2 regions of the Streptomyces sp. NPDC003720 genome follow, and region 2 is predicted to be linked to the other one. Evidence: riboswitches for the same ligand, from Rfam matches in the RefSeq annotation. Region 2 holds a riboswitch; the other holds the start of a gene.
What was found. A riboswitch is a leader RNA that binds a small molecule or an ion and turns the genes downstream of it on or off. The one in region 2 is predicted to bind cyclic di-AMP.
Positions count from the first base shown of each region.

Region 1: it holds a riboswitch for cyclic di-AMP, as region 2 does, so the genes downstream of both, ACFYU0_RS00600 (C40 family peptidase) here and ACFYU0_RS21995 (transglycosylase family protein) in region 2, are expected to answer to the same signal.

Region 1 is NZ_JBIANZ010000001.1:108,625-121,448, forward strand. It holds gene ACFYU0_RS00545 (LLM class F420-dependent oxidoreductase) at 1-107, opposite strand, end outside; gene ACFYU0_RS00550 (ABC transporter permease) at 254-2,821, opposite strand; gene ACFYU0_RS00555 (ABC transporter ATP-binding protein) at 2,827-3,639, opposite strand; gene ACFYU0_RS00560 (class I SAM-dependent methyltransferase) at 3,820-4,512, opposite strand; gene bioD (dethiobiotin synthase) at 4,619-5,335, opposite strand; gene ACFYU0_RS00570 (adenosylmethionine--8-amino-7-oxononanoate transaminase) at 5,337-6,626, opposite strand; gene bioB (biotin synthase BioB) at 6,619-7,842, opposite strand; gene ACFYU0_RS00580 (8-amino-7-oxononanoate synthase) at 7,990-9,117, shown strand; gene ACFYU0_RS00585 (DUF397 domain-containing protein) at 9,213-9,437, opposite strand; gene ACFYU0_RS00590 (helix-turn-helix transcriptional regulator) at 9,447-10,307, opposite strand; gene ACFYU0_RS00595 (ATP-binding protein) at 10,519-10,977, shown strand; gene ACFYU0_RS00600 (C40 family peptidase) at 11,168-11,641, opposite strand; cyclic di-AMP (ydaO/yuaA leader) riboswitch at 11,645-11,868, opposite strand; gene ACFYU0_RS00605 (hypothetical protein) at 12,210-12,518, opposite strand; gene ACFYU0_RS00610 (ATP-dependent Clp protease proteolytic subunit) at 12,525-12,824, opposite strand, start outside.
Region 2 is NZ_JBIANZ010000007.1:468,047-484,672, reverse strand. It holds gene ACFYU0_RS22050 (Bax inhibitor-1/YccA family protein) at 1-383, opposite strand, end outside; gene ACFYU0_RS22045 (4-hydroxybenzoate 3-monooxygenase) at 528-1,703, opposite strand; tRNA gene ACFYU0_RS22040 (tRNA-Leu) at 1,858-1,944, opposite strand; gene ACFYU0_RS22035 (ABC transporter ATP-binding protein) at 2,338-3,108, shown strand; gene ACFYU0_RS22030 (ABC transporter permease) at 3,108-5,636, shown strand; gene ACFYU0_RS22025 (cyclopropane-fatty-acyl-phospholipid synthase family protein) at 5,702-6,991, opposite strand; gene ACFYU0_RS22020 (NAD(P)/FAD-dependent oxidoreductase) at 7,203-8,582, opposite strand; gene ACFYU0_RS22015 (Ppx/GppA phosphatase family protein) at 9,066-10,022, opposite strand; gene ACFYU0_RS22010 (DUF501 domain-containing protein) at 10,019-10,558, opposite strand; gene ACFYU0_RS22005 (septum formation initiator family protein) at 10,659-11,135, opposite strand; gene eno (phosphopyruvate hydratase) at 11,258-12,565, opposite strand; gene ACFYU0_RS21995 (transglycosylase family protein) at 12,916-13,608, opposite strand; cyclic di-AMP (ydaO/yuaA leader) riboswitch at 13,613-13,785, opposite strand; gene ACFYU0_RS21990 (transglycosylase family protein) at 13,983-14,996, opposite strand; gene ACFYU0_RS21985 (cytochrome P450) at 15,145-16,434, opposite strand.

The DNA.
Region 1 (12,824 bases), on a different contig from region 2:
AGGATCACGTCGTATCCCAGCTCCTCGGCGCGACGGCACGTGGCCCGCCACTCGGCGGCGGGCGAGGGAGCGAGCAGATTGACCCCGAAACGGAACGGGCGCGGCATGAACTCTCCTCGACGGCGGGTGACTTGAACCTGGCGACTAGATTCCACCACGCCTTCCGCCGCCTCACTGAGAAGCCCGCGCCGCCCGCGGGGGGATGCCCGTCTCACACGACGAGCGAGCATCCAGCCGCCCCGCGAGGGCCGCCTCACTCGTGGGCGATCGCCGTGAGTACGTTCATGCGGGACGCCCGCAGTGCCGGCAGCAGGGCCGCCACGATGCCGACCACCGCCGCGCCGATCACGACCGCGACGACGGTGCCCCACGGGATGGCGAGCGCGGTCATGCCCTGCAGGGCCAGCACCCGCTGCATGCAGACGCCCCACACCAGTCCGAGCCCCAGTCCGAGGACCGCCCCGAACACCGCGATCACCACCGACTCCAGCCGGATCATCCGGCGCAGCTGCCGACGGCTCAGCCCGATGGCGCGCAGCAGCCCGATCTCCCGGGTGCGCTCCACCACGGACAGGGCGAGGGTGTTGACCACGCCCAGCACGGCGATGACGATCGCCAGTCCGAGGAGCGCGTACACGAGGTACAGCAGCACCGCGACCTGGTCGTGCACGAGCTTCTTGTAGTCGGCCTGGTCGCGCACCTGGACCTGCGGGAACGGCTTGAGCGAGCGTTCGAGGCCCGCGCGCAGCTCCCGGGTACCGGTGCCGGGAGCCGCGTTGACGTAGAGCGCGGAGTCCTGCCCGTCCGGCACGTACTCGCCGAGCGTCGCGAGGCCGAGGAGGACACCGCCCTGCGACCCGAAGGCCTGCGAGCCCTCCTGGTCGGTCAGGGCCCCCACGGTCAGCGGGGCACGGCGGCCGCCCTGGAACTCGACCGGGAGCACGGTGCCGATCCGCACCCGGTGGTCCCGGGCGAAGCCGGCGTCCATGGCGAGCCGCCCGGGCGCCAGCGCCGCGGCCGAGCCGCCCCGGGCGTAGGTGAGGTGGGCGACGTCGTCGAGCCGGGGGTCGTACCCGGTGACGGTGGTCTCGACGCGCCTGCCGTCGGGCAGCCGCAGGGCGATCGGGGCGATCCGCTGCCGCACCACGAGCCCGGCGCCCGGGGTGCCGGCCACGGCGTCCGTGACGTCCTTGGTGAACGCCCTGAACTCGGTGCCCTGCACGATGAAGTCGGCACCGAGCGTCCGGTCGATCTGCCGGTCGAACGACGCCGACATCGACGCGCTCGCCACGGACATGCCGCCGACCAGGGCCAGGCCCACCATCAGCGCGGCGGCGGTGGCGCCGGTGCGGCGCGGATTGCGGAGCGCGTTGCGCTGGCTCATCCGGCCGACGGGCCCGAACAGGGCGGGGAAGGCGCCGCCGAGGACCCGGATCACCGGCCGCACCAGCAGCGGCCCCGCGATCACGGTGGCGATCAGCGTCAGCACCACGCCGAGGCCCAGCAGCGAGGCCGCCGGGGCGGTCCGGGTGGCCGCCGCGCAGCCGGCCAGCGCGGCCGCCCCGGCCACCCCCACCACGGACCCGGTGACCGCCCGGATCCGCAACGGCCTGCCCGCACCGGCCACCTCGGCATCCGCCAGTGCCGCCATCGGGGAGACGGCCTCGGCCCGGCGCGCGGGCAGATACGCGGCGACGAAGGTGACGCCGACGCCGACCGCGTACGCGGCGACCGGGGTGCCCCAGCCGATGACCATCTCGGTGGCCTTCAGGTTCATCCCGAACGCGGCCATCAGCCGGATCAGACCGAACGCCAGGCCGATCCCGGCGGCCAGACCGAGCGTGGAGCCGGCGACGCCGAGCAGCACCGCCTCCGTCAGCACCGACCGCCGCACCTGCCGCCGGTCCGCGCCCAGCGCCCGCAGCAGGCCCAGTTCGCGGGTGCGCTGGGCGATCAGCATGGAGAACGTGTTGACGATTAGGAAGACGCCGACGAGCACGGCGATCCCGGCGAAGCCGAGCATCACGTACTTGACGACGTCGAGAAAGCCGCCGAGGTCGGCCGCGGCCGACTTGGCCTGCTCGTCGGCGGTCCGCAGGTCGTAGGTCCCGGTGCCGACCGCCGCGCCGACCCGGTGCTTCAGCTCCGTGTCGGTCACGCCCTGCACCGCGTCCACCGAGACGCCGGTGGCCCGGTCCGCGGAGCCGAGCAGCACCCGGCCGGCCACCGCCGGGTCCAGGAACACCCGGGCGGCGCCGGGGTTGGTGGTGGTGAACGTGACGATGCCGACGACCCGGACCCGGAACGAACCCGGCTGCGCCTGCACCGTCAGCGGGTCGCCGATCCGCACGTGCCTCTTGCCGGCGGTGTCCGCGTCGAGCAGCGCCTCGTCCGCGCCGTGCGGCGCGTGACCGGAGGTCAGCCGCACCGGGCTGCGGCGGGTTGCGTACCAGGAGCCGGCGACGGTCGGGGCGCCGGTGACCGGCCCCACGGACCGGTCGTGGCGGTCGACGACCACCACGTTCCGCACCGAGACGTCCGCGTACACGGCGGCGACCCCGGCCACCTTCGCGATCCGCTCCGTCAGGCCCGCCGGGACGGTCCGGACCACGCCGCCGGGCACCGGGGACCTCAGGTCCTCCTTCGGTTCCACGGTCACGTCGGCGGCGGTGGAGGCGAAGAGCCGGTCGAAGGTGCGGCCGACGGTGTCGGAGAAGATCAGACTGCCCGCGACGAACGCCACGGACAGCACGACGGCCAGCGCGGACAGCGCCAGCCGGCCCTTGTGGGCGAGGAAACCGCGCAGGGTCGCCCGGAGCACCGGGGTCAGCCCTCCTGCGCGGTGACGTCGTCGCCGAGCCGCCCGCGCACGACGTCGAACGCCTTCATGCGCTCCAGCACGGCGTCGGCCGTCGGACGCGCCATCTCGTCCACGATCCGCCCGTCGGCGAGGAAGAGCACCAGGTCGGAGTGGGCCGCGGCGCCCGGGTCGTGGGTGACCATGACGACCGTCTGCCCGAGATCGTCGACGGCGCTGCGCAGGAAGCCCAGCACCTCGAGCCCCGCCCGCGAGTCCAGGTTGCCCGTCGGCTCGTCGGCGAAGATCAGCTCGGGCTGGGAGGCCAGCGCCCGCGCGCACGCCACCCGCTGCTGCTGACCGCCCGAGAGCTGCGCCGGCCGGTGGGACAGCCGCCCGCGCAGCCCGAGGGTGTCGATGACCTGGTCGAGCCAGGCCTGATCGGGTCTGCGGCCCGCGATGTCCATCGGCAGCGTGATGTTCTCCGCCGCGGTCAGCGTCGGGATCAGGTTGAACGACTGGAACATGAAGCCGACCCGGTCCCGCCGCAGCCGGGTCAGCTCCCGGTCCTTCATGCCGGTGATCTCGGTGTCGCCGAGCCAGACCTGACCGGCGGACACGTCGTCCAGGCCCGCGAGACAGTGCATCAGCGTGGACTTCCCCGAGCCCGAAGGGCCCATCACGGCGGTGAACCGGCCGCGGGCGATGTCCACGTCCACCGAGTCCAGGGCGAGCACCGCTGTCTCGCCCGAGCCGTACGCCTTGGTCAGCCCTCGCGCGCGGGCCGCGATCCCGCCGTCCGGCGTCAGGCCCGGTGCGTGCTCCGCTGCAGGTGTGGTCAAGACCGCCTCCCGGTCGTCGACTCCCTCGTCCCGACCGAGCCTAGTGTGACCGGCTGCACAGCCGGTATCCCTCCCGGGGCCGACGACACGCACACCGTGTAGGGGACACGGTCCCCGGTACGGCCCAGCGGGCCCGCCGCCGCGTGTGCCGGCGTCCGGTGCCGGGGCCGCCCGCGGCGGTCAGCGCCCGGCCGGTTCCCCGGGCCGCCAGGCCGTGCCCAGCGAGCAGTACGAGGTGGGCAGCCGCGGTCCCCGCTCGGGCAGCAGGATCCGCCGCTGCGGACCCAGTTCGAACCCGGCGTCCCGCAGCCCGGCGACCGGGTCGCGGGCCAGGTGACAGCCGCCGCTCAGCGCGGGCCAGACGGTGCGGTCCAGGGTGCGCTGGGTCAGCACCATCATCCGGCCGCCGCCCCGGCCGTGCTCGAAGAACCGCACCTCGCCACCCGGCCTGAGCACCCGCCGCACCTCGCCCAGCGCCCGTGCCACGTCCCGCACGCTGCACAGCACCAGTGACAGCACGGCCGCGTCGAAGGCCTCGCTCTTCACCGGCAGCGCCTCCGCGACCCCGGGCACCACGTCGACCGGCACCTGGACGCGCAGGGCCGACTCCAGGGCCAGCTTCCGCAGCAGCGGCTCGGGTTCGATCGCGACGACCTCCGCGACCGCCCCGGGATAGTGCCCGAAGTTCAGCCCGTTCCCGGCGCCGATCTCGATCACCCGCCCGGACAGTCCGGCCAGCAGCCGCTCGCGGATCGCGGCCATCCCGAGCCGGGTCTCGGCGCCCACGCTGAGCCGGGCGTAGGAACGGGCGAAGAACGGGTGGTGGACGGGGCTCCGCGCCACCGTGCCGGAACCGGCCGACGACAACCGCATGGCAACCTCCCGGGCAGGGCCTACCGGGATTCTCCCCCGGGGAGCCCCGGCACACCCCGCCGCGTCCATGGTCATGAGCGGCCGGCGAGGCGTGCGGGGCCGTCCCTCAGGGCGCCTGCCGGATGCGGAACGCCTCCGCGTCCCACGTCCCGTCCAGCCGCCCGGCCAGCCAGCCCGGCGCGGCGGCCCGGAAGGCGGCCGGCGGGAGCGCGCCCGCACCGGCCGGCAGCGCACCGAGCAGCGGGGCGCCCGCCACCTCCGGCAGGTCCGCCACGTTGCAGCGGCAGGCCAGATCCGGCTCGTCGGGCCAGCTCCCGATCACGATCCCGGCGAGATCCAGCTCGCGGGCCCGCAGTTCACGTGCCGTCAGCTCCGTGGTGTTGAGCGTGCCGAGCCCGGCCGAGGCGACGACCAGCACCGGCGCGTCCAGCAGCCGGGCCGTGTCCGCCAGGGTCCCGCCCGCCGCGTCGAACCGGACGAGCAGCCCGCCCGCCCCCTCGACCAGCACCAGATCGTGCTCGGTGGCCAGCTTCGCCGCGGCCTCGGCCACCTCGTGCGGATGCACCGGCGCCATCCCCGCCCGGCGGGCCGCCGTACCCGGCGCCAACGGTTCGGGGAAACGGGCCAGTTCGCCGGCCGTGACCGGTCCGGCCAGCCGGGCCACCTCGTCCGCGTCGCCGCGCTCGTCCGGCCGGACACCCGTCTGCGCGGCCTTCAGCACCGCCACCGAACGCCCGGCGGCGAGCGCCGTGGCGGCGACGGCCGCGGTCGTGACGGTCTTGCCGACCTCCGTGCCCGTCCCCGTGATCACCAGTACCGGCATGTCATCCCTCCCGCGCCGCGGCGCACACCGCGCGCGCGATCCGTGCCACGTCCTCGTCCGAGGTGACGTACGGCGGCATCGTGTAGACCAGGTCGCGGAACGGGCGCAGCCACACGCCCTCCCGCACGGCGGCCCGGGTGGCCGCCGCCATGTCGACCTCGTGGTCGAGCTGCACCACGCCGATGGCGCCCAGGACGCGGACGTCCTTCACGCCGGGCAGCGCGGCGGCGGGCGCCAGGCCCGCCCGCAGGCCCGCCTCGATCCGCCGGACCTCCGACCGCCAGTCCTGCCCGAGCAGCAGGCCGATCGAGGCGCAGGCCACGGCCGCCGCCAGCGGGTTGCCCATGAAGGTCGGGCCGTGGGCGAGGACGGGCACCTCGCCCCGCGAGATGCCGTCGGCCACCCGCGCGGTGCACAGCGTGGCCGCCATGGTGAGATAGCCGCCGGTCAGCGCCTTCCCCACGCACATCACGTCCGGGGTGACACCCGCGTGCTCCGCCGCGAACAGCTCGCCCGTGCGCCCGAATCCGGTGGCGATCTCGTCGAACACCAGCAGCACGCCGTGCTCGTCGCAGGCCTCGCGCAGCACCCGCAGGTACGCGGGGGAGTGGAACCGCATCCCGCCGGCCCCCTGCACCACCGGTTCCACGATCACCGCGGCCAGTTCGTCGGCGTGCCGCCCGATCAGCTCCCGCAACCGCAGCGCATACGACTCCTCGTACTCGGCCGGCGGGGCGTCCGCGAACACCTGGCGCGGCAGCACACCGGCCCACAGGCCGTGCATCCCGCCGTCGGGGTCGCACACCGACATCGGGTTCCAGGTGTCCCCGTGGTAGCCGCCGCGCCAGGTCAGCAGCCGCTGCTTGGCCGGGCGGCCGAGCGAACGCCAGTACTGCAGGCACATCTTCACCGCGACCTCGACCGACACCGAGCCGGAGTCGGCGAGGAACACGTGCTCGAGTCCCTCTGGAGACATGTCGACAAGGAGCTTCGCGAGCCGGACGGCGGGCTCGTGCGTGAGCCCGCCGAACATGACGTGGCTCATCCGCCCGAGCTGCTCACGGGCCGCCTCGTTGAGGACGGGGTGGTTGTAGCCGTGGATCGCCGACCACCAGGAGGACATGCCGTCGACCAGCTCGCCCGAACCGTCGGCCGGGCGCAGCCGGACCCCGCTCGCCGACTCCACGACGAGCGGTTCGCCGCGCCCGGGCATCGGACCGTACGGATGCCACACGTGCCGGCGGTCCAGCTCCAGCAGCTCGGGCACGCTCAGGCCGGGCAGGTCAGGCATTGGGCGCGAGATCCGTTCCGGCGCCCCGGCGGCGCACGGCGACGAGATCGGTGCGCGCCTCGTTCGCCGCCGGCTCCGGCGCGGGCGCCGTACCGCAGACGCCACCGCCCTCGTGCGAGCCGCAGCCGGCCTCCGCGTGCGAGCCGCAGCCGGCCTCCGCCCGCGATCCGCACCCGGCGCCCTCGTGGGAGCCGCAGCCGCCCGCGGCCGCCGCCCGGTGCTCGGGCAGGGTCACCTGCTCGGCGCCCTCCACCTCGAACCCGGCGTCCGCGATCATCTCCAGGTCGGCCTTGCCCGCCTGGCCCTCGCTGGTCAGGTAGTCGCCCAGGAAAATGGAGTTGGCCAGGTTCAGGGCCAGGGGCTGCATGGTGCGCAGATGGACCTCGCGGCCGCCCGCGATGCGCACCTCGGCGTCCGGGCAGACGAAGCGGACCATGGCGAGGATGCGCAGACAGCGCTGCGGGGTGAGGTTCCACTCCTTGGCGAGCGGGGTTCCCTCGAACGGGATCAGGAAGTTCACCGGAACGGAGTCGGGGTCGAGCTCGCGCAGCGAGAACACGACGTCCACCAGGTCCTCGTCGCTCTCACCCATACCGGCGATCAGCCCGGAGCAGGCGGACAGCCCGGCCGCGTGCGCCTTGTTCACCGTGTCCACCCGGTCGGCGTACGTGTGGGTGGTGGTGATGTCCCCGTACGTGGCCTCGGAGGTGTTCAGGTTGTGGTTGTAGGCGTCCGCGCCCGCCTCGCGCAGCCGCTCGGCCTGGCCGTCGGAGAGCAGGCCGAGACAGGCGCACACCTCGACGTTCTCGTGCTGGTCCTTGATGGTCCGGATGGTCTCGGAGACCCGGTCCACGTCCCGGTCCGTGGGGCCGCGCCCGGACGCCACCAGGCAGACCCGCTTGGCGCCGCCCGCCAGGCCCGCGGCGGCGGCCTCGGAGGCCTCGCCGGGCTTGAGCCAGGTGTACTTGAGGATGCCGGCGGTGGAGCCGAGCCGCTGGGAGCAGTAGGAGCAGTCCTCGGGGCACAGGCCGGACTTGAGGTTGACCAGATAGTTGAGTTTCACGCGCCGGCCGAACCAGTGCCGGCGCACCTTGCCGGCCGCGGCCACCACATCGAGCAGGTCGTCGTCGGAGGTGGCGAGCACGGCGAGAGCCTCGTCGCGGGTCGGCGTCTCGCGCCGAAGCCCCTTGTCCACCAGCGTGTTCAGCAGGTCCATGAGGCACGATCCTGTCCTACGGGACCGCCTCGGGCCAAGGAGAGTTTGCACAACGGAGACGGTTCACCGTGTGGGTATTGCCACACCATGGGCGGGCGGCCGTACGGCTAGTGTCTGTCCGCTACCTACAAAAGCCTCGGAGGACCCATGGCGTTCGGCTGGATCGACGAGCAGGCCGAGGCGCGCCGCCGCGCCGGACTCGTACGGACCCTGCGCCCGCGTCCGGCCGACTCGCCGCTGCTGGACCTGGCGAGCAACGACTACCTGGGTCTCGCCCACCATCCGGAGGTCGCCGAGGGGGCCGCCGCGGCCGCCCGCGTCTGGGGCGGCGGGGCCACCGGGTCCCGGCTGGTCACCGGCACCACCGAGCTGCACACCGAGCTGGAGCGGGAACTGGCCGACTTCTGCGGCTTCGAGGCGGCCCTGGTGTTCTCCTCCGGCTACGCCGCCAACCTGGCCGCGGTCACCGCGCTGGGCCCGCACGGGTCCCTGATCGTGTCCGACGCGGGCAACCACGCCTCGCTCATCGACGGCTGCCGGCTCGCCCGGGGCGCCACCCAGGTGGTCGGGCACGCCGATCCGCAGGCCGCGCGCAAGGCGCTCGGCACGCATCCCGGTCCGGCGATCGCCGTCTCCGACACGGTGTTCTCCGTCGACGGCGACGCGGCGCCGCTGGCCGCACTGGCCGAGGCGTGCCGCGAGCACGGCGCCGGGCTGGTCCTTGACGACGCGCACGGGCTCGGCGTGCTGGGCGACGGCGGCCGGGGCGCCCCGTACGCGGCCGGACTGGCGGGCGCCGACGACGTGGTCGTCACCGCCACGCTGTCGAAGTCGCTGGGCAGCCAGGGCGGTGTGGTCCTCGGCCCGGCCCGGGTCATCGCCCATCTGGTCAACGCGGCCCGCACCTTCATCTTCGACACGGGTCTGGCCCCCGCCGCCGTGGGCGCCGCGCTCGCGGCGCTGCGGCTGCTGCGGCGCGAGCCGGCGCGGGCGGAGCGGGCCCGCGCGGTCGCCGCCGAACTGCACGCACGGCTGACCGCCGCGGGTCTGGAGGCGGTGCGACCGGACGCCGCGGTGGTCTCCGTGCGGGCTCCGTCCCCGGAGCAGGCCGTGCGCTGGGCGGCCGACTGCCGTACGGCAGGCCTGGCCGTGGGCTGCTTCCGTCCTCCTTCCGTGCCCGACGGCATCTCACGGCTGCGGCTGACCGCCCGCGCGGACCTGTCCGGGGCCGAGATCGAACGCGCTGTACGTGTGATTCGCGAGGCGCGACCATGAGTCGGCGTGACACGGCCGCACATCTGGCGAAAGTGATCGGATCTGATCAGTAGGGGTCGGTCCGCCGGCCGGTTCTCAGGCCGGGTCCGGCCCGGTCACCGGAGCGCGGCCACGAAGCCCGCCCAGCTCCCGGGGGAGAAGAGCAGCGCGGGTCCCGCGGGGGCCTTGGAGTCGCGCACGGCGAGCAGTCCGGCGCACGGGCCGGAGTGCGGCCGGGCCGTCTCCACGCAGTTGTTCGCTCCGGTGCTGTAGCTGCTGCGCAGCCACCGCACGTCGTGCAGATCGGTACTGGCTGGGACGTTCCGAGGCAGAGCTGTCATGGTGCCTCCTTACGCGCCGTCACCTATCCCGGCGATGTAGTCCAACGATTCCTCGGGTGAAAGGGCGTGGAACTGAAGGGTGTCGAAGGCCTCGGCATAGGCCATGAGGTCTTCTTTCCGTTCCAGGTAGAGGCTACTCGTCAACTGGTCGAGAACAACTACGTCCAGATCAGAAGTGCTCGGAAATGAGAAGATAACGAAAGGCCCGGTGAGGCCGACATGCGCCCCCGCCGCGAACGGCAGTACCTGGAGCCGTACTTGGGGCAGCCGAGCGGCCTCCACCAGCCGTTCCAGTTGCCGCGCCATCACCTCGGGACCGCCCACCTCGCGCCGCAGCACCGCCTCGTCCAGCACCGCGGTCAGCTCCAGCGGCGGCTCGGACCGGAGCACGTCCTGCCTCGCCAGCCGCACCTCCACCAGCGCGTCCAGCCGCTCCTCGTCGACGCCCTCCACCGCCGCGCGGGTCACCGCGCGAGCGTATTCGGGCGTCTGCAGAAGGCCGGGAACCACCGTGGTCTCCAGGGTGCGCATCCCGCTCGCCTGCGACTCCAGGCTGATGAAGTCGCGGTAGGTGGGCGGCAGGACGCCCCGGTAGGCGTGCCACCAGCGGTTGCGGCCGCCCGCGTCCTCCGTGCCCGTCAGCATCAGCAGCATGTCGCGCAGTTGCCGGTCCCGCACCTCGTAGGCGTCGAGGAGTAACCGCACGTCGGCCGGTCTCACCCCGCTGGCGCCGGTCTCGATGCGGCTCACCTTCGACTGGTGCCAGCCCACCAGGAGGGCCGCCTCGCCACTGGTGAGCCCGGCCCCGGTGCGCAGCGCGCGCAGTTCGGCGCCCAGTTTGCGGCGGCGCACCGCGGGACCGTTCTGCATGGGAACTCCTTACTCCTTCCGGGCCGCCCGGATACGGTTGCGCGTCGCAGAGTTCACCGCTTCGGGCGACAGATATATGCATATCTTGGTGGATCGCTCCCCTGACCGGCCCGGTGGTGGCAGTCTGACGGCGAAGCACCAGTCCGGGACCGTACTCGAACCATCCGCTCCTCGTCGGACCGCGGTCCCGTGGGAAAGGGACGACGTCGCCATGGCAGACCACCTGGAAGCATCCGTCACTCTGCCGAGCGATCCCGCCTCGGTCTCCGCGGCCCGTTCCTACGTACTGAGCACCCTCGCGGAGTGGGGCCTGCCGTCGGACACCGAAGTGGCCGACACCGTGCGCCTCATCGTCTCCGAACTCGCCACCAACGCCGTGCAGCACACCTTCGGCCAGTCACCCACCTTCACGGTCGACATCGCGCTCGACCGTGACGAACGCCTGCGCATCGGCGTCACGGACAGTCATCCGCGCTTCCCCAAAAGACTGCCCGCCGCCGTCCAGCAGGACAACGGGCGGGGCATGGTCATCATCCGCTGGCTCACCGCCGAGTGCGGTGGCAGGCTCCGCGTCCGGCCCACCCGCGAGGGCGGCAAGACGGTGTCGATCGAACTGCCGTGGACCCACCAGGGGGAGCGGCTCACCGCGGCCGGACAGCAGGAACCCTGAGGAGCCTCCCTGAAAGCCGGCGAACCGGGGCCCGGTGCGCGGCCCCGGGGCCGTCCCGCGGTGCCGCACGGGCCCCGGACGCGGCTGCGCCGCCCCGGGGCCGCCCGCGTGCTTCAGGCGGACGCCGGGACGGCGCCGACGGTCAGGGGGAGCGGCCCCGCTGCTGGAGCCGTTCCGGGGCTGGGCGGGGTCAGCTGACCCGGCCGTACCAGACGCTGCGGGTCCAGATCTTCTCGAGCCGGACCACGGCCCCTGTCTTCGGGGCGTGCCAGATCTTGCCCTTCCCGGCGTAGATGCCGACGTGGTAAACGCTGGAACCGGAGTGGAAGAAGACCAGGTCGCCGGCCCGGCGGTGGCCGGCGGAGATATGGCGGGTCCTGTTGTACTGCTGGGCCGCCGTGCGCGGCAGCTTCTTGCCCGCCTTCTTGAACGAGTAGAGCGTCAGACCCGAGCAGTCGAACCGGCGCGGACCGGTTGCCCCGTACTGGTAAGGCGAGCCCTTCTTGGAGGCGGCGATGTGCAGGGCCTTCGTCGCCAGAGTGGCGGCCGAGGCCTCGTTGGCCAGGCCGGGCACTGCGATGGAGCCGCCCACCGCGGCAAGCGTAAGAGCCGAGGCCGTGCCGGCCCGGGCCATCATCGACGGGACACGATTCAGCGCAGTCATGCGCAACCCTTCGTCAGCCGCCTGTGAAGGATGACCTGTCGGATTCGGGCTGGCGAAGTGGCCCGGCCGCGTTGCCGCGGCTTCACCCCAAGGGCTGCTCGGCACGACCGTCCGTCTGCGACGAACGTCCGTCCCGGCGACCCGTCTTGCCTGGGTCCTCCACTCCTGCCGATCCACTCCTGTCGACCGGTCATCCGGGCGGCGGCAGGACTCGGCGTCCGCACGGATCGCCCCGCCGCGGTGGCGGGGGCTTGTCGTCAGACAGGGATCTTCACTCACAGGTGTCCGAAAATCCCAACGGAACCGGGGATTTGTGGCGTTACTCACCACTCACCCGTTCGGGTGGACACTGCTCTGTTCGAGTCGTCGTCAACTCCCGCGCGTAGCCCCGGACCTGGGACGAAGCACCTCCGGGCAGGTCCCCGAGCGGCCGATCGCGCAAGTCGGAGGGTCAGAAAAAAAGCCCGGAGATACTCCGGCCGGGGGTACGTCGTTCGGGCCGTTTCAACTCGACGCCGGGCGGACCGTCGACGACCGGGTCCACCCGGCGCGGGAACCGGCGTCCGGGTCAGCCCACGCCATCGGGCGGGAGCACGACGCGCGCGGTACGGCGCTCGCCGTCGAGCACCCTCAGCGCCCGTGCCAGCGTGTCCCCGTGCAGCTCCGTCTCGCCCCGCCGGTGCATCAGGGCGAGCGCGTCGCGCAGCTCGGCGGCCTTGCGCACCAGGGCCTGCGCCGCGCGCAGCCCGCTGTAGGTGTCTCCCGGTCGCGCCGGGTTGATCCGGCCGAGCAGGTCGGCCGCCTCCAGGTAACGGTCGATCAGCTCACCCTCGGCCCTGGTCAGCGCGGGCAGCGGCGGCAGCTCGGGCGGCAGCACGGCGGGTCACCTCGCCCGCTCCGCGCCGGGACCGGCCTTGCGGCTCGGCACGACGCCGTCCACCAGGCCGTACGCCAGCGCGCCCGGCGCGTCCAGCACCAGGTCGCGCTCCAGGTCCCGGCCGACCTGCTCCGGCGTGCGCCCGGTGTGCCGGACCAGCAGTTCCTCCAGCAGCGCCCGTGCCCGGGTCAGTTCCCCGGCCTGGATGAGGAGGTCGCTCGGCTGCCCGTGGGCCGGCTCGGCCAGCGCGGGCTGCTCCAGCACCACCCGCGCCCCCGGCAGGATGAAGCGCTTGCCCGGGGCGCC
Region 2 (16,626 bases):
ATCAGGGCGGGCGACGGCGTGCGCTTGAAGCTCTGCACGAGCGCCAGGACCATCGCGATGATGGCGGCGCCGAAGGCCAGGCCGTAGCTGGTCGTGGAGACCGGCAGCAGGACCCAGGCGAGTGCGGCGCCGACGGCGACCGTGCCCAGCGTGAGGGCCGAACGCATGACGACGTCGTCCATCGTCATCCGGCCGGTGGCGGCCGGGGCCTGCGGCGGGGCGCCCTGCTGCACGTCCTGCTGGGCGTAGGGGTTCTGCGCGTACGGGTTCTGCGCGTACGGGTTGCCCTGTGCGTACCCGGCCTGCGCTGCGGTGTTGAAGCCGGCGTAGCCGTTGTCGCGGCTGAACCCCCGTCGCGAGAAGACCGGGTTACTGCTCCTCATTTCACTCCTCCATGGCCACCGTGCGCGGCCTTGGCTCAAGAGTAATGGATTGGCAAAAGAACGGCCGTACTACTTGAGAGGGATCTTTCCCCTGCGGGTTGCCCAACACGCCACGCGATCCCCTGATTCCCCCGGCGGAACCGCTCACTCCAGCGGGAAGCCGGTGTAGGCCTCGGCCAGATCGGTCTCGGCCGCGCGGGAGGAGGTGACGCGTTCCAGCCGGGCCCGCTGGAGGCGGGCGTCGAAGGCGGTCGCGCCGGGCGCGCTGTGCAGCATGGTGGTCATGTCGTACGAGAACCGCTCGGCCTGCCAGATCCGGCGCAGACAGGTGGCGGAGTAGGCGTCGAGGGCTTCCGGCGACCCGGTGCGCCGCTCGTGGACGAGCGCGCGGGCGAACGTCACGACGTCGCCCACGGCGAGGTTCAGCCCCTTGGCGCCGGTCGGCGGCACGATGTGGGCGGCGTCACCGGCCAGGAAGAGCCGGCCGTGACGCATCGGCTCGTGCACGAAGGACCGCATGGGGGTGACCGACTTCTGGGTGATCGGACCGCGCTCCAGCTTCCAGCCGTCGTCGGTCTCCAGGCGCCGGTCCAGTTCCGCCCAGATCCGCTCGTCGCTCCACTCGCCGGCCTCGGTTCCGGCGGGCACCTGGAGGTAGAGGCGGGACACGGAGGGGGAGCGCATGGACAGCAGGGCGAAGCCGCGGTCGTGCCGGGCGTAGACGAGTTCGTCGTGCGAGGGCGCGACGTCGGCGAGGATGCCGAGCCACGCATAGGGGTAGGTCCGTTCGAACACCTGGGAGGCGTCGTCCGGGAAGGCCTTGCGAGCGACGCCCCAGAACCCGTCGCACCCGACGACGTAGTCGCACTCCAGGACGCCCTCGCGCCCCTGGTGCCGGAACGGCACCCGCGGCCGGTCGCCGTCCGCGCCCTCGACGGCCAGCGCCTCCGCCTCGAACAGCAGCGGGCCCCCCTCGGCCAGCTGGAGGGCGATGAGGTCCTTGCACACCTCCGTCTGGGCGTAGACGGTCACGGACCGCCCGCCGGTGAGCCCGGGGAAGTCGACGCGGTGCCGGCGCCGGTCGAAGCGCAGTTCGATCCCGTCGTGCCGCAGCCCCTCGCGGTCCATCCGGGCGCCGGCTCCGGCCTCGCGCAGCACGTCCACGGTGCCCTGCTCCAGGATCCCGGCCCGCTGCCGCCGCTCGACGTAGGCGCGGTCGCGGCTCTCCAGGACGACCGAGTCGATGCCGGCGCGGTGCAGCAGCCGCGCCAGGAGCAGCCCGGCCGGACCGGCTCCGATGATCCCGACGGTGGTGCGCATCGGTCGCTCCCTCTCCTCTGCCCCCGCGCCTGCGTTCGCGTGGTGAAGTTTCTTTCACTCTCTTGGGAGGTGAGTCTCCGCCGCACACATGCCGCTGTCAACGGTCACGGGGCAGAACATGGGGAACGAGGGAGCGGGCCGGAAAAGAGGGAATTGGTGCCCGGAGCCGGACTTGAACCGGCACGCCCGCGAAGGGGCAGCGAGGTTTAAGCTCGCCGTGTCTGCATTCCACCATCCGGGCAGGCCATGGGCACCGCTGCGAGGTCCTGAGCCTATCGGGGCACCTCCCTCGAACAGACGAGGAGCTGGCCCGATGTTGTCTTATTTTATTGACGTCTGAGGGTGCATCAGCACCCGGAACTCGCCATCCGCACTTGCCACCAGCGTGACGGGGCGTGGGTGCGCACGTACGCGGAATGACGGAATTTCACCTACTGAACGAGGGCGCCCGTCCTGTTCTGACCGGCCGCCCGGGTCAGGGTCTTCCGTCCTCCCCAGGTATGACACGGGCCCGCTCCGTCCGACCGGAGTCGCCCCCAGGAACCGGAACAGCGGCTGACTACACGTGCGCCGGCGGCCGGGACGATGGATCAAGTCCCCGAAACAGACGCCGTCCCGACAGGAGCACCCTCCCGTGACCACCACACCCACCGCCGGCCGGACCACGGCCGTGGCCGCACGCGCCACCGAGCTGTCGAAGATCTACGGGCAGGGTGAGACCCAGGTGGTCGCCCTGGACCGGGTCTCGGTCGACTTCCGGCAGGCGGAGTTCACCGCGATCATGGGACCGTCCGGTTCCGGCAAGTCCACGCTGATGCACTGCGTGGCGGGGCTGGACACCTTCTCCTCGGGATCCGCGCGGATCGGCGAGACCGAGCTGGGCTCCCTGAAGGACAAGCAGCTCACCAAGCTCCGCCGGGACAAGATCGGCTTCATCTTCCAGGCCTTCAACCTGCTGCCGACGCTGACCGCCCTGGAGAACATCACCCTGCCGATGGACATCGCCGGGCGGAAGCCGGACAAGGCGTGGCTGGACCGGGTCATCCAGATGGTCGGGCTGTCCGGGCGGCTCGGCCACCGGCCCTCGCAGCTCTCCGGCGGTCAGCAGCAGCGCGTCGCCGTCGCCCGTGCGCTCGCCTCGAGGCCGGAGATCATCTTCGGCGACGAGCCGACCGGAAACCTCGACTCGCGCTCCGGCGCCGAGGTGCTGGGCTTCCTGCGCAACTCGGTGCGCGAGCTGGGCCAGACGGTGGTCATGGTGACCCACGACCCGGTGGCGGCGGCGTACGCGGACCGGGTGGTCTTCCTCGCCGACGGCCGGATCGTCGACGAGATCCACGGCCCCACGGCCGACTCCGTCCTGGACCTGATGAAGCAGTTCGACGCGAAGGGCCGTACCAGCTGATGTTCCGCACCGCCCTGCGCAACGTCTCCGCGCACAAGGCCCGGCTCCTGATGACCGTGCTCGCCGTCATGCTCGGCGTGGCCTTCGTGTCCGGGACCCTCGTCTTCACCAACACCATCTCCGACGCCTACCAGAAGAGCTCCGCCAAGGGCTTCGACCGGGTCGACGTCGCCGTACGGCCCGAGTACCAGGACTCCAAGGGTGACCGGGTCGGCAAGACCCCCGAGCTGACCCGGGCCCTGCTCGACCGGGCCGCCAAGGCGCCCGGCGCCGCCTCCGCGACCGGTGTCGTCACCGGCTTCACCGCGATCGCCGGCAAGGACGGCAAGCTGCTCGGCGACGGGTGGCAGTCCGAGGGCGGCAACTACTGGGGCGCCAAGGACGACCGCTACCCCCTGGTCGCCGGGCACGCGCCCAGCGGCCGGGGCGAGATGCTCATCGACGCCAGGACCGCCGAGCGGGCCGGTTTCAAGGTCGGCGACACCGTCCGGCTCTCGGTGGACGGCCCCGTCCTCACCCCGCGCGTCAGCGGCATCTTCAGCACCGACGACGGCAACGTGGCCGCCGGCGGCAGCCTGGCCCTCTTCGACACCCCCACCGCACAGGCCCTGTTCGGCAAGAAGGGCACGTACGACGAGATCGACGTGCTGGCGAAGCCGGGAACCAGCCAGAGCGCGCTCAAGGCCTCCCTGGACAAGGCACTGCCCTCGCACCTGGTGGAGACCACCACCGGCAAGCGGCTCGCCGACGACCAGGCGGAGACGATCTCCGCCTCGATGAGCGGCCTGAAGCAGAGCCTGCTGGTGTTCGCCGGCATCGCCCTGTTCGTCGGCACGTTCATCATCGCCAACACCTTCACCATGCTGGTCGCCCAGCGCACCAGGGAACTGGCCCTGCTGCGGGCGGTCGGCGCGTCCCGTCGGCAGGTCACCCGCTCGGTGCTGGTCGAGGCGCTGGTGGTCGGCACGGTCGCCGGGGTGACCGGACTTGCCGCGGGCGTCGGCATCGGCGCGGGCCTGCGGTCCCTGCTGGGCTCGTTCGGCGCGAGCGTGCCGGACGGGCCGCTGGTGATCACGCCGGGCACCGTGCTGACCGCCCTCGCCGTCGGCGTCGTCGTGACCGTGCTGGCCGCCTGGCTGCCGGGCCGCCGCGCGGCGAAGATCCCGCCGGTGGCGGCGATGAGCAGCGTGCACGCCAAGGCGACCACCAAGTCGCTGGTGCTGCGCAACACGCTCGGCGCGCTGTTCTCGGCGGCCGGCGTCGCCGTGGTCCTCGCGGCCACGACGATGGACACCGACTCCGCCCAGGGCCCCATGGGGCTCGGCGCGGTGCTGCTCATCATCGGCGTGTTCATCCTGACCCCGCTGCTGTCCCGTCCGCTGATCGCTGCGGCCTCGCCCGTGCTGCGCGTGTTCGGCGTCTCGGGCAAGCTGGCCCGGCAGAACTCGGTGCGCAACCCGCGCCGTACGGCCGCCACGGCGTCCGCGCTGATGATCGGCCTGACGCTGATCACCGGCATGACGGTGATGGCGGGCAGCCTGCAGACGTCGATCGACCGGATGGCCAGTTCGGCGATCCGCGCGGACTACGTCGTGTCGATGGCCAACCGCGGCCCGCTCTCCCCGGACGTGGCGCGCCGGATCGCCGGCGCCGACGGCGTCACCGCCAGCAGCCCGCTGCGCAACGGGGCGTCCCGGATCGGCGGCGAGACGGAGTACCTGACCGGTGTCGACGGCTCGGCGATCGGCAGGCTGACGGATCTGAGGGTGGACGACGGCTCCTTCACCGTGGGCGGCTCGCGGATCGTCGTGGACAAGGACCGGGCCGAGGAGCACGGCTGGCGGGTCGGCTCGCGGTTCACCGCGCACTTCGAGGACGGCGCGGCGCGCGGCCTCACGGTCGCCGGGATCTACGAGGGCAACGACATGCTCAACGGGATCATGCTCGACAACAAGGTCCTCACCCCGCACCTGACCGAACCGGCCGACATGCAGGTGATGGTCAGGACCGAGGGCGGCGCGTCCGACCGCGCGAAGGACGGGCTGGAGAAGGCCCTGGGCTCCAACCCGGCGATCCTGGTCCAGGACAAGAAGGACATCTCCAACGACATCGCGAAGATGTTCACGCTGATGCTGAACATGGTCTACGGCCTGCTCGGCATGGCGGTGATCGTCGCGGTCCTCGGCGTCATCAACACCCTGGCCATGTCGGTCTTCGAGCGCTCCCAGGAGATCGGCATGCTGCGCGCGATCGGCCTCGACCGCAGGTCGGTCAAGCGGATGGTCCGTCTGGAGTCGCTGGTGATCTCCCTGTTCGGCGGGGTGCTCGGCATCGGCCTCGGGGTGTTCTTCGGCTGGGCGGCCGGTGAGCTGCTGGGCACGAAGATGCCGACGTACGAACTGGTCCTGCCCTGGGGCCGGATGGCGCTCTTCCTGCTGCTGGCCGGGGTGGTCGGAGTGCTGGCAGCCCTGTGGCCGGCCCGGCGCGCGGCACGGCTGAACATGCTGACGGCGATCAAGGCCGAGTAGCCGCACCGACGGCAGGGGCCCCGTTCCGCGTGCCGGAACGGGGCCCCTCGTCGTGTCCCTCCGGGTCACGTGTTCCAGGTGCGGGTGCGCAGGGGGAGGCCGGAGTCGCCCGAGTCGGGGGTGCGGACGGCCAGGACCTGGTTGACGCCGATGCGGTTGCGTTCGAAGGCGAGCGCGCAGGCGGCCATGTACAGCAGCCAGACACGGGTCCGGCCGGGGCTGGTGAGGCGCATGGCGCGGTCCCGGCCGGCCTCCAGGCGGCTGACCCACTGGCGCAGGGTGCGGGCGTAGTGCTCGCGGATCGACTCCACGTCCCGGACCTCGAAGCCGGCCCGCTCGAGCTGGGTGACGGTGGTGCCGATCGGGGCGAGTTCGCCGTCGGGGAAGACGTAGGCGTCGATGAACGCGTCGACCTCGTACGAGGATTCGTCGCGCTGCGGGCGGCGGGCGATCTGGTGGTTGAGCAGCCGTCCGCCCGGCCTCAGCAGGGCGTACAGGTCGCTCGCGTACTCCAGGTAGCGCTCGGCGCCGACGTGTTCGGCCATGCCGATGGAGGAGATCGCGTCGTAGGGGCCGTCCGCGACGTCCCGGTAGTCCTGGACGCGGATCTCCACGCGGTCGGTCAGCCCCTCGTCGGCGACGCGCTTGCGGGCGTAGGCCGCCTGTTCCTGGGAGAGGGTGACGCCGACGACGCGCACGCCGTGCTCACGGGCCGCGTGGATGGCCATCGATCCCCAGCCGCAGCCGACGTCCAGCAGCCGCTGCCCCGGCGTCAGGCCGAGCTTGGCGCAGACGAGTTCGAGCTTGTCGCGCTGGGCGGACTCCAGGGTGCCGCCGTCCTGCCAGTAGGCGCACGAGTAGACCATCGACGGGCCGAGGACGAGTTCGTAGAAGTCGTTGCCGACGTCGTAGTGGTGGCTGATGGCCCGCCGGTCGCTGTGCCGTGTGTGCAGGTGACGGCGTCTGCGGACCTCCTCGCGGGGCGGGGCGGGCGGGATCGGCGGCCCGGCGAGCCTCAGCAGTTCGCGCCCGGCGGCCCGCACCTCGGGGTCGCGCAGCGCCTCGGCGAGGCCGCGGGCGTCCTCGTCGCGCTCCCACACCTGCCCCGCGATGACCTCGAGGACCCGGTAGAGGTCGCCCTCCACGTCCAGGTCCCCGGAGACCCAGGCCCGGGCCAGGCCCAACTCGCCGGGCTTGAAGAGGAGCCGGCGCAGGGCCCGGCGGTTGCGGACGATGAGGGCCGGGGCGTCCGGCGGGCCGTCCTGTGAACCGTCCCAGGCGCGGATCCGCACCGGCAGCGGTGCTCCCAGCAGTTGCTCGGCAAGTTTCCTCAGCCGCGACGCGGCGTCGGCCATGGCGCACACCTCCAAGACGACGATCCCGGATGTCCGATACCACGTAAACACCGCGAGGCCCCCGGCGCAGTCCCGCAAAGGAGTTACAGGTGCGCGAACTCCCTCTCGCCGTGCGCCCGCCGGAACGCCGGAAGACCTCCCGCACCACGGATGGCGGGAGGTCTTCCAGGTGGTCCCCCCAACGGTGCGGCGACCGGTGGGGGACCGTGGGTCAGGAGGCCTTGGCCTTCTCGCCGGTCTTGGCGGCGGCGACCGGGGCCGGCTTGGCGGCCTCGTAGAACTCCTCGCGCGGGTTCTCCATGGCGCCCAGGGAGACGACCTCGCGCTTGAGGAACATCCCGAGGGTCCAGTCGGCGAAGACGCGGATCTTGCGGTTCCAGGTCGGCATCGCCATGCCGTGGTAGCCGCGGTGCATGTACCAGGCGAGGCGGCCTTTGAGCTTGATCTTCATCTTGCCCATGACGATCATCGCCACGCCCTTGTGCAGACCGAGACCGGCCACCGCACCCTTGTTGGCGTGCTCGTACTCCTTCTGCGGGAAGCCCCGCATACCGGAGATCACGTTGTCGCCGAGGGCACGGGCCTGGCGCAGCGCGTGCTGGGCGTTCGGCGGGCACCAGGCGTTCTCGTTGCCCGCCTTGCGGCCGACGAGGTCGGGCACCTGGGCGTTGTCGCCGGCGGCCCAGATGTAGTCGGTGCCCTTGACCTGGAGCGTGGGCTCGCAGTCGACGTGGCCGCGCGGGCCGAGGGGCAGGCCGAAGCGGGCGAGGGCCGGGTTCGGCTTGACGCCGGCGGTCCAGACGATCGTGTTGGAGTCGACCTCGAGGCCGTTCTTCAGCACGACGTGGCCGTCCACGCAGGAGTCCATGGAGGTGGAGAGGTAGATCTCCACACCGCGGCTCTCCAGGTGCTCCTTGCCGTACTGGCCGAGCTTGGGGCCGACCTCGGGGAGGATCTTGTCGGCGGCGTCGACGAGGACGAACCGCATGTCCTCGCGGGAGACGTTCTTGTAGTACTTGGCCGCGTCCCGGGCCATGTCCTCGACCTCGCCGATGGTCTCCGCACCCGCGAAGCCGCCGCCGATGAAGACGAAGGTGAGCGCCTTGCGGCGGATCTCCTCGTCGGTCGTGGAGTCGGCCTTGTCCAGCTGCTCCAGCACGTGGTTGCGCAGGCCGATGGACTCCTCGATGCCCTTCATGCCGATGCCCTGCTCGGCGAGGCCGGGGATCGGGAAGGTGCGGGAGACCGCGCCCATCGCGATGACCAGGTAGTCGAAGGGCAGCTCGTACGCCTCGCCCACGAGGGGGGCGATCGTGGCGACCTTGCGGTCCTGGTCGATGGTGGTGACCCGGCCGGTGAGGACCTCCGCCTTCGGCAGGACGCGTCGCAGAGGGACGACGACGTGCCGAGGGGAGATGCTGCCGGCGGCGGCTTCGGGGAGGAAGGGCTGGTAGGTCATGTACGACCGGGGGTCGACGACCGTGACGGTCGCCTCGCCGTAGCGCATCTTCTTGAGGATGCGCCGAGCTGCGTACAGGCCTACGTACCCACCGCCTACTACGAGGATCCTGGGACGCTCCGTGGTGCTCATGGCATCGAGTATCCACCCGGCTCAGGGGGGTTGCTCGTGCGCCCCTTCACAAGCTCTTGCATGCCCTGTGCTAAACTCCGCGGCCCGCGTGACGCAGGTCATGCCGCGGAACCGGAACCGCTGGGCGGTCTGCCCCGTTGTCAAGGCCGCGTGAGCTGCCTCTCTGTCGATTCGGGTCGCTCGTGAGGAGTCGGAAACAGCCTCCGGGCGTCGCCCTCGGGCCCTTCGTGCGACCACCGCCTGAACATGTTCAAACGGCGGAAGAACCCCCGGAAGGGCCAACCGGCCCCTTTTCCCGGCCGTCCGGGACGGAATTCCTTGTGAAGAAGTTCACGAACTTTCCCGACGGGATGTCGCCGAGGGCGCCGAACGGCTCGCTCACACGTTATCCGAGCTGCTCAACAGAGGCTACTCATCAGTAGCATCCGACCGGAAAGCGCCCCCGGAGACGGGGTGTTGGCGCAGGACGCCGACGGTCTCCCGTTACGGCGCCGCGCTCCGGGCCGCGCTGAAGGCGATGCCGTCGAGGATGTCGTGCTCGCTGACGACCACCTCCTCGGCGCCGGTCCGCTCCATGATCGCGAGCAGCACGAGGGCGCCCGCGCCGATCACGTCGACCCGGCCCGGGTGCATGGAGGGGATCCGCGCGCGCTCGGCGTGCGTGGAGTGCAGCAGCTCCCGGGTGATCTCGCGGACGCGCTCCCGGCTGACGCGGGAGTGGTGGATGCGCGCGGAGTCGTACTCGGGCAGCTCCTGGGCGATGGCCGACACGGTGGTGACCGAGCCGGCGAGGCCGACCAGGGTGCGCGCCTCGCGCAGCGGGACCGTCCGCTCGGCGAGGTCGAGGGCGGCCTCGACGTCCGCCCGTATGGCGGCGATCCGCTCCTCGGTCGGCGGATCGACGACCTCGCCCTCGTGCACCAGGTGCCGTTCGGTCATCCGCACGCAGCCGACGTCCACGGACCGCGCGGCCCGTACGTGGTCGTCGCCGACGACGAACTCGGTGGAGCCGCCGCCGATGTCCACGACGAGATAGGGGCGGGGCAGGTCGTCGCGGCCCCGGAGCTCGTTGGTCGCGCCGGTGAAGGAGAACTCGGCCTCCTGGTCGCCTGTGATGACCTCGGGTTCGACACCGAGGATGTCCACGACGCCGCGCACGAAGTCGTCCCGGTTCTCGGCGTCCCGGGAGGCGGAGGTGGCCACGAAGCGGATCCGCTCCGCGCCGTGCTCCTTGATGACCTCGGCGTACTCGCGGCAGGCCGCGAAGGTCCGCTCCAGCGCCTCGGGGGCGAGCCGGCCGGTGCGGTCGACGCCCTGGCCGAGCCGCACGATGGTCATCCGCCGGTCCAGCTCGACGAGCTCACCGGTCGCCGGATCGGCGTCGGCGACCAGCAGGCGGATGGAGTTCGTGCCGCAGTCGACGGCGGCCACGCGGGTCACTTCCCGTCCTCCCCGGCCGGCTCGCACGGCGTCACGCACGGTCCCTTGCTCCACCACTCGGGGAGCATCGCGATCGCCTCGTCGCCGAGCGGGTTCACGCCCGGTCCGGCGGCCAGCGAGTGGGCCACCAGCACGTGCAGGCACTTCACCCGGTCCGGCATGCCGCCGGCGCTCGGGAAGCCCGCCAGCACCTCGATCTCGTCGCGGCGCCGGATGTAGTCCTCGTGGGCGGCGCGGTACGCGGCGGCCAGCTCCGGGTCGGTCCCGAGCCGCTCGGTCATCTCCTTCATGACGCCGTCCGCCTCCAGCGTGCCGATCGCCGAGTTGGCGCGCGGGCACGTCAGGTAGTACGTCGTCGGGAAGGGCGTGCCGTCGGGCAGCCGGGGCGCCGTCTCCACGACGTCCGGCTGTCCGCAGGGGCAGCGGTGCGCGATGGCCCGCAGACCGCGCGGCGGGCGGCCCAGCTGCTGCTTGAAGGCCTCGACGTCCGCGTCGGTGGGCTCGGTGCGCGGAGTGGGCGGCGGAGGCGTTTCCATGACTGCTTTCAGGGTGGCTTTCTGTCGGTGGCCGGCCCGCGGGCCGGTTACTGGTGGCGGCCGGCTCCCGGCCTGGGTCCGGTCACTGGCCGGGGTCCGGTCACTGGTCGGAGGCGTCGGCCTTGTCGACCCCGTCCCAGACGTTCGCGTACCAGGGCCGGTGGGCGGCCCCGAGGTCGGCGCGGGACTGCTTCGCCGCGCCCGGGTCGACGACCACGTAGCCGGTCTCCCCCGGCATCACGTAGTGCAGCCGGCGCCGGATCTGCTGCTCGGCGTAGGCGTCGTCCTGCCAGCGCGCCTTGAGGTCACGCAGCTGTTCGACGCGCTGCCGGGCCTCCCCCCGCTCCCGCTGGAGGTCGGAGATCTCGGCGCGCTGGGAGACGTACTGCCGCATCGGGTAGGCGAGGGCGACGATCAGCGAGCACAGCACCAGCGCCAGCAGGGCCGCGCGGCCGGTGAGCCGGGAGCGGCGGGCCTGCCGTTTGGTCTGGGAGCGGTAGACCCTGGCCGCTGTCTGCTCGCCGAGGGCGCGCAGCCTGGTGGCGGTGGAGAAACGGTCCCGGTCCTTGACGGCCATCTGGCTCTCCGCCTCCCCTTCCACGTGCGTACGTCCCCGCACACGGTACGGGACCGGGTACGGGGACGTACGTACGACTGGCTGATACCCGGGCCGTCCCGTTCGGATCGGCCCGGCCGGGGTCAGCCCTTGGAGACCCCGGTGTGGCCGCGGAAGCGCGGGAAGGCGCTGCGGCCGGCGTACACCGCGGCGTCGTCGAGGATCTCCTCGATGCGCAGCAGCTGGTTGTACTTGGCGACGCGCTCGGAGCGGGCCGGGGCGCCGGTCTTGATCTGGCCGCAGTTGGTGGCGACGGCCAGGTCGGCGATGGTGACGTCCTCGGTCTCGCCGGAGCGGTGGGACATCATGCACTTGAAGCCGTTGCGCTGGGCCAGCTCGACGGCGTCCAGGGTCTCGGTGAGCGAGCCGATCTGGTTCACCTTGACCAGAAGGGCGTTGGCGGCGCCCTCGTCGATGCCGCGGGCGAGGCGCTCGGGGTTGGTGACGAACAGGTCGTCGCCGACGAGCTGGACCTTGTCGCCGAGCTTGTCGGTGATGATCTTCCAGCCGGCCCAGTCGTCCTCGAACAGCGGGTCCTCGATGGAGACGAGCGGGTAGGCCGCGACGAGCTCCTCGTAGTACTCCGTCATCTCGGCGGCGGAGCGCTCCTTGCCCTCGAAGAGGTACTTGCCGTCCTTGTAGAACTCGGAGGCGGCGACGTCGAGCGCGAGGGCGATCTGCTCGCCGGGCGCGTAGCCGGCTTCCTTGACGGCCTCGAGGATGAGGTCGAGGGCCTCGCGGTTGGAGCCGAGGTTCGGGGCGAAGCCGCCCTCGTCGCCGAGGCCGGTGGACAGGCCCTTGCTCTTCAGGACCTTCTTCAGGGTGTGGTAGACCTCGGTGCCCCAGCGCAGGGCCTCGGAGAAGGACTCCGCGCCGATCGGCGCGATCATGAACTCCTGGATGTCCACGTTGGAGTCGGCGTGCGAGCCGCCGTTCAGGATGTTCATCATCGGCACCGGCAGCAGGTGCGCGTTCGGGCCGCCCAGGTAGCGGAACAGCGGCAGGTCGCTGGCCTCGGAGGCGGCGTGCGCGACGGCGAGGGAGACGCCCAGGATTGCGTTGGCGCCGAGCGAGCCCTTGTTGTCGGTGGCGTCGAGGTCGAACATGGCCTGGTCGATCAGGCGCTGCTCGGTGGCGTCGTAGCCGACCAGCTCCGGGCCGATCTGCTCGATGACGGCGAGGACGGCCTTCTCGACGCCCTTGCCCTGGTAGCGGTTGGGGTCGCCGTCACGGAGCTCGATGGCCTCGAAGGCACCGGTGGAGGCACCGGACGGAACGGCGGCACGACCCGTGCTGCCGTCGTCGAGGCCGACCTCGACCTCGACCGTGGGGTTGCCTCGGGAGTCCAGGATTTCCCGGGCTACGACGACGTCGATGGACGGCACGAGCATCTCCTTCTTGGATGTGACGCTGGAAGTGCGGGGCGGGGTGCCTTGCGGCTCTGCCTTGCGACTAGAGCCTAACCGTCCAAGGGGCGTCGGCCACCGACCGACCGTCCCGTGGACAGGGAGACGGTACCCATTGTTCCCGCCCGGAACAAAGGGGTTCGGCCAAGGTCCCGCCGACGAGGCGGGGAAGAGCCGGCGAAGAGCCGGGAAAAACACAGCCCCGCCCCGGTGCGTACGGGGGAACACGCACCGGGGCGGGGAGCCCGTGGGGGACGGGGGGAATGGCCCTCACGAGGCCTTCGGCTTGGGGGACGGCCTGGTGAGGGCACTGTGGTTCCGGTCGGAGCCAGGTGTCACTTCAGGTGAAGCTGCTGGCCCGGGTAGATGAGGTCGGCGTTCTCGACGATGTCCTTGTTCAGCTTGTAGAGCTTCTGCCAGCCGCCGTCGACCTTCTGCTTCTCGGCGATGGTGCCGAGGGTGTCGCCCTTGACCACCTTGTACTCGCCGTCGCCCTTCTTGACCTTCTTGCCGGTCGGGGTGGTGACGGTCTTCTTCGCGCTCGCGGCCGGACGCTCGCTGGAGCGGGAGGCGGCCTGCTGGTCGGTGGAGCGGGTGGCGGTGCTGCCCGAGGAGGTGTTCCCGGAGGAGGTGCTCGGGGCGGAGCCGTTGTTGGGGGTGCTCGACAGGCCCTTGCCGCACACCGGCCAGGCGCCCTTGCCCTGGGCGGCGAGGACCTTCTCGGCGACGGCTATCTGCTGGGCCTTGGAGGCCTGGTTGGCCTGGCCGGCGTACTGCGTACCGCCGTAGGCGGCCCAGGTGGAGGCGGAGAACTGCAGACCGCCGTAGTAGCCGTTGCCGGTGTTGATGGACCAGTTGCCGCCGGACTCGCACTGGGCGACCGCGTCCCACTCGGAGGTGGTGGCGGCGGAGGCGTTGCCGGCCGCCATGAGCGGGGCGGCGACGGCGGCGCCGGTGACACCGGCGAGCGCGATGGCACGGGTGGCCTTGGACGGACGACGGTGCTTGCCCTTGCTGGAGAACAGCATGGATGGATCCCCTCACCGACGCCTGCGAGGTGAGCTGTCGGGTTCGGGCCGAATGAGTTGCCCGGCCGCGGGCCCGCTTTCACGGGCCGCGGCTCCACCCCTAGCCGGTTCCAGCGCGTGCGCTGGTTCCGGCACTTACCTTGGGTCCCCCGCTCCTGCCTACGGCGCATTACGCGACGACTGTTCCCGGGCGGCCACTGGCAGGATTCGGCGTTGCGGCAGCCGGGGCTCGTGGTGACGAGCGGTCACGACCGTAGACACGCGATCGAGGGAATTTCAAAGACGATCAGGGCTTCTGAGACTCATCCCACACTTTCACCGAAAGGGACATCGGTGATCAATCCGGGCGTCAACTACCGCTGCTTTTGGCCCGTTTAGCTACCGACTTCGAGGGTCTGACCGGCGGAGATGTGGTTCGGGTCGGCGCCGATGGCCTTCTTGTTCAGGGCGTACAGCTCATGCCATCCGCCGTCCACGTCAAGGGAGTCGGCGATGGAGGCGAGGGTGTCGCCTTCGTGGACCGTGTAGGCGTCCGCCCCGCGGGAGGCGTGCTTGCCGGACACGGTGGCGTTCTGACCGTTTGTCACGCTTTCGTCCGCACTGTCGCCGCGGTGACGTCCGCCACTGCCGAGCGCTCCGGTGTCGACGAGGCTCCAAGAACCGCCGGTCTGCCATGAATTGTCCGAGTCCTCCACGACAGGATCCGGAGTCGCGGACTCGCTCCCCTCCGACTCCTCGGCGCGAGGCGAGGCGGACTTGTCGGACTTGGGAGCTTCCGCACCCTTGTCCGTAGCCTTGGAGTCGGCGCCCTTGCCCGTGTCCGAGGACGGCTTGCCGGCCGAGTCCGAGGAGGAGTCGGACGACGGTGAGGAATCGGGCAGACCGGACGAGTCGGAATCGTCCGTGGAACCGGACGACGGGTCCGTGGAGCCGGAGGCGTCGCCGGACTGGTCGTGCCCCGAGTCGGACTTGCCCGGGCCCCCGACGCCCGTGTCGACGTCCAGGGAGCCGGAGTCCGAGGTCAGACCGGAGAGCAGGGCGCAGGTCGTCCAAGGCGTGGTGCCCTTGTCGGCGAGGATCTTCTCGGCGACGGCGATCTGCTGCGAACGGCTGGCCAGGTCGGCGGTGGCGGCGTACTTCGTGCCGCCGTACGCGGCCCAGTCGTCCTGGGAGATCTGCAGCCCGCCGTAGTACCCGTTGCCCGTGTCGGCGCTCCAGGAGCCGCCGCTCTCGCACTCGGCGACCTTGTCCCAGGTGGTGCCGTCGGCCGCGTTGGCGCTCGCGGCGCCGAGGAGCGGGATGGCGATGGCGGAGCCGGTCACTCCGGCCGCGACGAGAAGTGCCGGAGCCTGACGGGGGCGACGGTGACGACCGTTCCCGGAGAGCATGCGGAAGCCTTTCGTGCGACAGCGGGACCGGCGCGGCCGATGGTGCTGGGGCCGCGCTGATGGGTGAACGTATAGGCATACGATCACTTGTCACAAGTTCATGCCGCACAGATCACGTGAAGATCACAGAGTTGAACGCCCGTCATGTTTACGGTTGTACGGCCTGTTCCGCGGCCGGGGTGAACTCCACGGGCAGGGTGCGCAGCCCGCGCATGATGAGCCCGCCGCGCCAGCGCAGTTCGGCCGGATCGGCCGCCAGCCGCAGGTCGGGGAGGCGGGTGAGGAGCGTGGCGAGCGCGGTCCGGCCCTCCAGCCGGGCGAGCGGGGCGCCGAGGCAGTAGTGGATGCCGTGGCCGTAGCCGAGGTGCTGGTTGTCCGCGCGGGCGAGGTCGAGGACGTCGGGGTCGGCGAACCGCTCCGGGTCACGGTCGGCCGCCGCGAGGACGACGAGCACCGGGTCGCCGGCCGCGATGTCCTGCCCGCCGAGGGTGAGCGGCCGGGTGGCGAACCGCCAGGTGGCCAGCTCGACCGGGCCGTCGTAGCGGAGCAGTTCCTCGACACCGGTCTCCAGCAGGCCCTGTTCGCCGCGGGCGAGGGAGTCCTGCAGCCGGTGGCGCTGCTCAGGGTGGGTGAGCAGCGCGTAGGTGCCGTTGCCGATGAGGTTGACGGTCGTCTCGAAGCCCGCGAACAGGAGGATGAAGGCCATCGCGGCGGCCTCGTTCTCGGTGAGGTGCTCGCCGTGGTCGGAGGCGCGGATGAGACCGGAGATCAGGTCCTCGCCCGGGGTGGGCTCGGCCGGCAGCGCCGCACGCTTGCGGTGGATGAGCTCGGCGAGGTAGCCGCGCATCTTCTTCACGGACCGGGCGACCCCGCCCCGCGGTCCCCCGCCGTGCCGGATCATCATCCCGGCCCAGTCGCGGAAGTCGTCCTGGTCCTCGCGCGGGACCCCGAGCAGGTCACAGATGGCGTAGATGGGCAGCGGGAAGGCGAAGTCGTGGATGAGGTCGGCGGAGCCCGTCCTCGCGAACCGGTCGATGAGGTCGTCGGTCAGCTCCTGCACCCGGGGCGCGAACTCGGCGACCCTGCGGGGCGTGAACGCCTTGCTGACCAGTCTGCGCAGCCTGGTGTGGTCCGGCGGGTCGATGTTCAGCAGGTGCGTCATCAGCTCGGCCTTGCGCTCGCCCGGGATACCGGTCTTGCCCTTGGCGTGCGCGGGCTCGTCGTGGTGCGCGGGGTTCTTGCTCAGCCGCTGGTCGGCGAGGGCCTGCCGGGCGTCGCCGTACCGGGTGACCAGCCAGGCCTCGACCCCGCTGGGCAGCCGCGTCCGGCGCACCGGCTGGTGCTCGCGCAGCCAGGCGTAGGCGGGGTAGGGGTCGGCGGCGAACTCCCAGGTGAACAGTTCCGGGGCGGTGCTGGGCGGGGCGGGCTGGTCGGTCACTCCTCGACGGTATCGGTCGCGGACGCCGGCCCCGCCCCGGCCGGCGTGAACCGCCCCGGCCGGCATGACCGCCCCGGCCGCCGTGACTGACCCGGCCGGCGTGAACCGCCGCGGCCCGTTTCCGCCGCGGCCGCCGCGGTCGTCCGCGCGCGCCTCGGGCCGGCGAGGCCGGACTGAGACGCCGTCACCGGG